2 regions of the Alteromonas sp. NFXS44 genome follow, and region 2 is predicted to be linked to the other one. Evidence: predicted binding sites of a transcription regulator. Region 2 holds the regulator's gene; the other holds the start of a gene.
What was found. The regulator FNR, encoded in region 2, switches genes on or off when oxygen is low (the NO sensors DNR and NnrR bind a similar motif). The targets are predictions, from matches to a motif close to TTGATCTAGATCAA.
Positions count from the first base shown of each region.

Region 1: a site for FNR is predicted at 2,063-2,076, ahead of phbB (acetoacetyl-CoA reductase). Genes of this name have one in related genera too.

Region 1 is NZ_JAGDEA010000012.1:436,058-440,277, forward strand. Features, by position in the region: gene J3369_RS19065 (lytic murein transglycosylase) at 1-1,183, shown strand, start outside; gene phbB (acetoacetyl-CoA reductase) at 1,249-1,971, opposite strand; gene hrpB (ATP-dependent helicase HrpB) at 2,294-4,220, opposite strand, start outside.
Region 2 is NZ_JAGDEA010000007.1:93,141-97,360, forward strand. Features, by position in the region: gene J3369_RS10630 (heavy metal translocating P-type ATPase) at 1-1,202, shown strand, start outside; gene ccoS (cbb3-type cytochrome oxidase assembly protein CcoS) at 1,207-1,398, shown strand; gene J3369_RS10640 (sulfite exporter TauE/SafE family protein) at 1,391-2,059, shown strand; gene fnr (fumarate/nitrate reduction transcriptional regulator Fnr) at 2,081-2,824, shown strand; gene uspE (universal stress protein UspE) at 2,928-3,848, shown strand; partial or broken gene J3369_RS10655 (tRNA 2-thiocytidine(32) synthetase TtcA) at 3,940-4,116, shown strand.

The DNA.
Region 1 (4,220 bases), on a different contig from region 2:
GACTTCTTCAGCTTATGCCAATACAGATTTTGAACAGTGTAAAACACAGTTATCTCAGCAAGCCGTAGAACAGGGCGTGAAAGAAGAAACGGCAAAGGCCGTGTTCGCCAACATTCAATATCAGCCCCGCGTGATCTCGCTGGACCGCAGCCAGCCTGAATTTGTACAAACCTTTCCGGGCTACTACAGCAAACGCGTTACGGCATGGCGCATCGGCAAAGGCCGGGAGATGTACGCTAAACATAAAGAACTGTTAAGCAGCTTAAGCCATAAATACGGTGTGCCCGCCCATTATCTGGTGGCATTTTGGGGGCTGGAAACCAATTTTGGTGGTTACAAAGGTAAGATGAATGTACTGAATTCACTGGCGACTCTTGCCTGTGATGAAAGACGTAGCAGCTATTTTTCCAAAGAATTAGTCACTGCGGTTAAGCTTCTTGAAAGAGAATCTTTAGATCAGACCAAAATGGTAGGTTCCTGGGCAGGCGCCATGGGCCATACACAATTTATGCCCTCAGCGTATATGAACTATGCGATTGACGGCGACGGCGATGGCCAGATCAATCTGTGGGACAGTGAAGAAGATGCCCTCGCTTCAGCGGCTAACTTCTTGTCCCAATTAGGCTGGCAACCCGGATTCCGTTGGGGAAGGGAAATTCAGTTACCGGATAATTTCGATTATCGCGAAACGGGATATAAAAACCGGCGCAGTATTACTGAGTGGAACGAAAGCGGGATCAAAAAAGCAGACGGCAGTGCGCTGGGTAACAGTGATGAGAAAGGATATGTCGTTGTACCTGCCGGTCATAACGGTCCGGCGTTCATTGCCTACCATAACTTCCGTATCATCATGCGTTGGAACAATTCCGAATTCTACGCCATCGCCGTAGGTAAGCTGGCTGACCAAATTGCCGGTGAAGCCGGTATTGATAAAGCGTTACCGGAATTACCGGCTTATACCAGGGATGACATTTTGAAACTGCAAACAGCGCTTAATGCCTCCGGTTACGATGTAGGTAAACCCGACGGTATTATCGGACCGGCAACCCGCGCAGGGATCCGCGAATATCAGCTGGCCAGCAACCTGATTGCTGATGGTTTTCCGGGACTGGATGTGATGAAAGCGATTGGTGTGTTGCCGGATGAACTCAAAGAGAGCGACGGCAATAAAGAAAGCGAGTAGCTGAATCCGGATACGGTCAGTTCACAGAGCACGGGCGTGCTCTGTGAACATTGTAACCGTACAGCTTAGTACATGTGCTGTCCGCCGTTAATGGACAATGTAGAACCGGTAATAAATCCGGCTTCATCGCCTATTAAGAACATAACACTACGGGCGATGTCTTCAGGTTTCCCCAAACGACCCACCGGAATTGTTGCAATGATCTTCTTCAATACTTCTTCCGGTACCGCACGCACCATGTCAGTATCAACATAACCCGGCGCAATAGCGTTTACGGTTACACCTTTACCTGCACCCTCAAGTGCCAGCGCTTTAGTAAAACCATGAATACCGGACTTAGCTGCCGCATAGTTAACCTGGCCATACTGACCAGCCTGACCGTTAACCGAACCGATATTAACAATGCGACCAAAACCACGGGCGCGCATTGAATCAATCACTGAGCGACACGTGTTAAAACAGGAAGCGAGGTTAGTTTGAATAACGGCATCCCATTGCTCAAAATTCATTCTGTGCATGGTGCCGTCCCGGGTGATCCCGGCATTGTTGATTAGAATATCCACCGGACCATAATCTGTCGCGATTTGGTCAATTGCTTCTTTCGTTTTCTCAAAATTCGAGACATCGAACTTAAATGAAGGTATGCCTGTGCGTTCAGTAAACGCCTTAGCCGCTTCATCGTTACCACCATAATTTGCCACAACAGTGTAACCCGCATCTTTCAACGCTACACAAATTGCTTCACCTATTCCCCGGGTGCCACCTGTGACCAGTGCAACTTTGCTCATTTCGTCTCCCTCAAATGTTGACTCATATTTGTACAACAATTCTATATAAGCATGCTTGATGAGACGTTGACAACGGAAACCTGAGGACTTTTTGCGCGGGGTCAATGCCCGTGTCTAGATGAATGACTATAGTGAATAAGAAACTTCTTACTTATCATGCAGTTGAAAAAATGAACAAGTATTTAGCCATTAACTGGTCAGAGGATCTCTTTTAATAACAAATACTTGCATAATAATTGCAACGCGTAAATTAGTTGTATACACCGTTCAAACATGATTAAAGTTGTAAGACGGGTACAATAGTTCAGGAACAACCACCTGTTTATTTTCGGGGCTTCATTGAACGTCCGGCTTCAGCTTCCATGGGATTATCAGGCCACCGGTGTTTCGGATATCGCCCTTTCATTTCTTTCTGCACAGCAAGATAACTACCCTGCCAGAAGCCTGCCAAATCCGATGTCGTTTGTACTGGTCTTCCCGCCGGAGACAGCAACTCAAGTGTGATGACTTTTGCACCGTCCGCAACAGTGAAAATATCTGCACAACCAAACATTTCCTGCAGTCTGACCGGAAGCACGACTTCGCCGTTTGACCGGTAGACCAGTTTCCTTTTTTCACCGGAAGGCACGGTGATGCTCAGTGGCAAAGCATTGTCCATGGCATGTTGCTGGCTCCACGGAAGTGACTGGTGTAGCAGTGTCGCCCAGGACAGGCCGGCAAGCTGCTCCCAACTTTTAAACGAAGATAATCGTGCGGAAATATCACTACGGTCCAGAAGCGACAATGGTGACTCAGGTTTTTTCCATACCGGCGGGCTGTCGAAAGCTTGCGGTTGATGTAAGTCACACCCGCAGGCCATTTGATACCGGTACCACCATTGCCAGTCTTTTTCACTGAAAGGCCACGCGGATAACGGCAATCCTTTCAGCAACGATACCCAGGCCTCACCGCGAATGCGGGCCGGCACGTTAGCTGCCGGTTCACTGCTAAACACTATTTCATGGAAACCTTCGGTTTTGCGCGCTTCCATTTGCTTCTTCTGACTGTTGTACGTCACCGTATCTTTAAGTTTGAAAGCCTGCGGATATAACTGTCTTAATAGGGTTTCATTAACAGGTTCGGCCTGACGAATGATCACGTCAGAGCCGTTAACCTGCCCTTCCTTAACCACCAGCCAGTCAGACCTTTCAACCATGCCTTCAGGCAGAGCAGCACCCCGGCCACTGGCCAGCTTATAATCACTACCCTGCTTACGTCTCGCAACCCGCTCAGGAAAAGCCAGCGCGAGACACACTGCAACAGCTTCACCAGTTAACTTTCGGGGCTCTGCTTTCAGTGAGATGCCAAGTGCAGATGCAAACCGCGAGGCCCTGGCTTTCAAACCGGATAACTGGGGTTCTGCCAGTTGTTCAAGCCAGGCTGATACGTGAAATTGGCGCTCAGAAGCCGAATGCTCTTCACAGGCAGCCGCCACATAACAGGCAACATCCTCCAGTTCAGGCAGGCGCGTCTGCGCTCCGGCTTCTTTTGCCTTCACTAACATATTTGCCAGAGCCGGGTGCACCGATAATTTGTTAAGTCCGCGACCATGTGCTGTTAACGTACCATCGCGGTCTACGGCACCGGCTTGTTGCAGGCGGTGTAATGCTGCTGCAGATTGCGCCTGAGAAGGAGGCGTCAACATGCGCATATTATGCAATTCAGTTCCCCAGGCCAGCGCATCCAGAGTAAGCGGGGAGATATCTTCACGCAAAATTTGTGGCAGCGGGTATTTTGCCAGTCTGTCATGCTGCTCTTTCGGCCACATGCGATACACTTTCCCTGGCCCCAGGCGCCCTGCCCGTCCCTTGCGCTGAATAGCCGATGCCTGTGAAATCATCTGCGTATTCAGGCGGGTAAATCCGGTGGGAGGATGGTAATTAGCGACATTTTCAAGACCGGCATCTATGACTACTTTAATGCCTTCAATCGTCAGGCTGGTTTCGGCAATATTAGTAGCAAGAATGATTTTTCTCATTCCCCGGCTATCCGGTAAAATAGCGGCAGTTTGCCGTTGTTTACTCAACGCGCCATACAGAGGATGCACCACATATTCAGATGCATTCAGCCGCTGTTCCAGCAAGGTGGCAACTTTGTTAATCGCGCCTGCGCCCGGTAAAAAAACGAGAATATCGCCGTCATCCTGTGCAAGGCTGAACTGAATTTGCCTGGTAACCTGCTCATGCAAAGTATGGCTTTGTACCTGACCG
Region 2 (4,220 bases):
TAACCAGGGCGTTAAAATTTGCGCTGGTAAATCAGATCATCCGTCTGCAATCCACCGCTATGGCTGCAAAGCCCCGGGTCGCTCTTATGGCTGACCGTTTTTCCAGTTATTTTGTCGCCGTAGTACTGATTACGGCTGCATCCTCATGGGCTTACTGGCACTGGCAGGGTAATGATAATGCCTTTTGGATCAGCATCGCAGTACTGGTAGCAACCTGCCCCTGTGCGCTGGGGCTGGCTACGCCATCTGCCCTCACCTGCGCAATGGCAAACCTTAACCGGCATGGCATTTTATTGAAAAGAGCCGATGCACTGGAGCAAATCAACCACGTAGATACCCTGGTGCTGGATAAAACCGGAACACTGACCGAAGGAAAGTTTGCTCAGATAAACAGCTGGTTTGCTGAGCCGGCACGGGAAAATGAAATCCGTGCTTTGATGGGGGCAATAGAGTCCCGCTCAGAACATCCGGTTGCCGCTGCCTTTGTTTCTGATAACAATCAGGCATTAATTCTGAGCCAAGTTGACGTTGTGGCCGGAATGGGTATCAGCGCGCAATGCAATGGCCGCAGTTATAAAGCCGGTTCGGCTTCTTTCACCGGTGTTGATGCCGGCCTGTCGCCCTTTCCCGCTAACGTGTTTCTTACCGAAAACGGTGTGCCCGTTGCCGCCTTTCGTGTAGCAGATAAAATTAAAGCGGATGCCGCAGACAGCCTGAGCAAACTAGCGCAACTGGAGCGGATAATTCTGAGTGGCGATATTCAGCAAAATGTTGACGACATTGCAGCGAATTTACCCGTAGACAAAGCCACAGGCGGGAACAGCCCTGAAGATAAATTAAACGCCGTGACAGCCCTTCAGCGGCAGGGCCGTCATGTGATGATGCTGGGTGATGGTATTAACGACGCGCCGGTGATGACTGCCGCTGATGTTGGCATTGCCGTGGGTAATGCCACGGATATCGCAAAAAGTGCCGCGGATGTGATTTTATTAAATGATAAGCTGGCTGTACTCGGACACCTTACTTTTATGGCCAGAAGAGTAAAAGCGACAGTCAGGCAGAATATGGGATGGGCTATAGGCTACAATCTGGTTATCCTGCCGTTTGCAGTGTCCGGCATCCTGACGCCGTGGATGGCGGTGATTGGTATGAGCCTGAGTAGTATTCTGGTAGTAACAAATTCGACGAGACTGTTAAAGTAACGCTATGAGTATAATTTACGTCCTGATTCCCCTTGCTGTGATCATTGTGGCCATTGCCATCGGCGTATTTTTTTGGGCAGTAAAATCGAACCAGTTTGAAGACCTGGATCGCCAGGGCTACAGTATTCTTTTCGATGATGATTTATCTCCTGAAGAAAAAAAACTGGCTGAAGAACGAAAAAAACTCAATGAGTGATCTGTCGTTTTTTTCTGCCTTGCTGGTCGGGCTGGGCGGAGGCGTTCATTGTGTGGGAATGTGCGGCGGCGTATCGCTGGCACTGTCTGCCGCCACGCCGGCAGGCTCATCGCCTTTACCCTATGCGCTTAGCTACAACTTTGGTCGTATATTCAGCTACATACTTGCCGGCGCTGTTACCGGCGGTATCGGACAGATAGCAAAAGAAGCTGTACCGGTGACCGGCCCTGTACTCGCCGTCATCAGTGGCATTATGCTGATTGCTATGGCCTGTTATCTGGGTAACTGGTGGCGTGGCCTGACCGCTGTTGAAGCCCTCGGCAGTAAACTCTGGCAGAGAATTCAGCCGCTGTCGAAACGGTTTTTACCTTTCAGGTCTCCTATTAGCGCCTTTCCCTATGGTATGATTTGGGGATGGTTGCCCTGTGGACTGGTTTATTCCACCCTGACATGGGCACTGGCTTCAGGGACGGCAATATCCGGTGCTGTAATCATGGCCGGTTTTGGTTTAGGAACGCTACCGGCGTTGCTGGCTGTCCGGGCAGGTGCAGACTGGCTTTCCTCAGGTTTCAGACAACCCGTATTACGTCAAATCATTGCTTTGAGTTTGCTGTTGTACGCATTATTGCTGTTGTGGCAGGCTTTAAGTAATATACATTAGAATTATCGCAAACAGCGGAAAGTGAGCATGCAAAAACGTTCGGATTTTTCTATACACTGCCAGAATTGCAGTTTCAGCCATCTGTGTCTGCCCGTGGCCCTCAACAAAACTGAGATTGAGTCACTGGATGACATCATTGAACGCAAAAAGCCTTTGCATAAACACGACACCCTGGTAGAAGCTGGCGATAAATTTACCTCTCTGTACGCTGTGCGGGCAGGTTCATTTAAGTCTTTTGTCACCGATAGAGAAGGCGAAGAGCAAATTATCAGTTTCCACTTCCCGGGCGATATTATCGGTTTTGACGGTTTACGTGACGACACTCACCAGAGTTACACTCAGGCACTGGAAACGGCTATGGTGTGCGAGCTTCCCTATTCCACTCTTGAAAAAATGTCTGAGCAATTCCCGAAATTGCGCCATCAGATCATGCGTTTTATGAGTGCTGAAATTAAGCAGGATCACGAAATGATGATGCTGCTGAATAAACGGACGGCAGAAGAACGTCTGATTTATTTTATCGCCCATCTGTCCGGTCGGTTTGAAGAACGGGGTTTTTCTCACCGTCAGTTCAATCTGAGTATGACCCGCAACGAAATCGGTAATTATCTCGGTTTAACGGTAGAAACGATCAGCCGCTTGCTGACTCGCTTCCAGAAAGAAGGCATTATCAAAGTAGACGCGAAGCTCATTACTGTTCTGGATTTTGCGGCTATGGATAAAAAGCTGCACTCTATGGACATTCCTACTCTTTGCGTGGATTAAGATCCCGTTGAAATATTGATCTGAAACAAGGTCTCTCCTGCTGTAAGTCTTATACTAAAGATGAAGGCAGTATTTATTGTCTTCATCAATAAGGAGAGACGCCATGATCACCTGCAAACGTATTCTCGCCGTCGTTCAGGCCGACAACCCTGAACAACCTGCCCTTTCAAGAGCCATCGAAATTGCCCGTAAAACCGGTGCAGAAGTACACGCACTGCTTGTTGTATACGACTTTTCTTATGACATGACAACAATGCTCACCCGCAGTGAGCGTGAAGCCATGCGTGATGCGGTAACCAAAGACCGCATTGCCTGGGCAGAAAAAAATCTGACCCGCTACGATGATTATGATGTAAAGGTTGCTGTTGAGTGGAGTGATAAACGTTACGAAGCCATTACCCGCTACACCATTAACCGTCAGGTTGACCTGGTCGTTAAAGCTACCCGCAAACACGATGATTTTGCATCAGTGCTCTTTACACCAACAGACTGGCACTTACTGAGAAAATGTCCGGCTCCGGTTTTACTTGTCAAAGCCCATGCCTGGCCTGAAAACGGTAATATTGTTGCGGCAGTCAATGTGGGTACAGAAGACAAAGAACATGCACAACTGAATGACAAGTTGACCGGTATCGCAAAGGATTATGCAGAGTTACTGAGCGGTCAGGTACATCTGGTTAATGCCTATCCTTCTGCCCCACTGAATATCGCCATTGAGATCCCCGATTTCAATCCTGAGACGTATCATAATGCTGTGCGCAATCATCATGTTCAGGAAATGGAAAACCACAGCGCTAAATTTGGGATCGGCGTAGCAAATTGCCATGTTGTCGAGGGATTACCCGATATAGCCATCCCGAAAGTGACTGAACAGCTGGATGCAGAACTCGTCGTCATCGGTACCGTGGGACGTACAGGCATATCAGCCGCCTTTTTGGGCAATACAGCAGAGCATGTTATTGATAACCTGAATTGCGATGTCCTGGCGGTTAAACCTGACGGGTTTACATCTCCGGTTAAGTAAATGCGCGATAACGGAATGCTGCTTGTGTAGCAGCATTCCGTCTGCTTTTGTATAATGGTACTTTTATTTTTCCAGCCAGTTCTGAAGTGCCATGAATCAAGTAACATCTACGCCATCTGACAACGCCAGTCACAGTGCGCAAAGTAAACAAAAATACAACTTTAACAAGTTGCAGAAAAGACTGCGCAGACATGTTGGCAAAGCCATCGAAGACTTCAATATGATTGAAGACGGCGACAAGGTCATGGTGTGCTTATCCGGCGGAAAATTATAATAAATAAATATTTTGTAAACCAACATCCCCCTCTTAAGCTCTTTCTAAATCATCATTAGAAGAAACTCTGACGGTTTATCCTATTATCCTTTGAATGT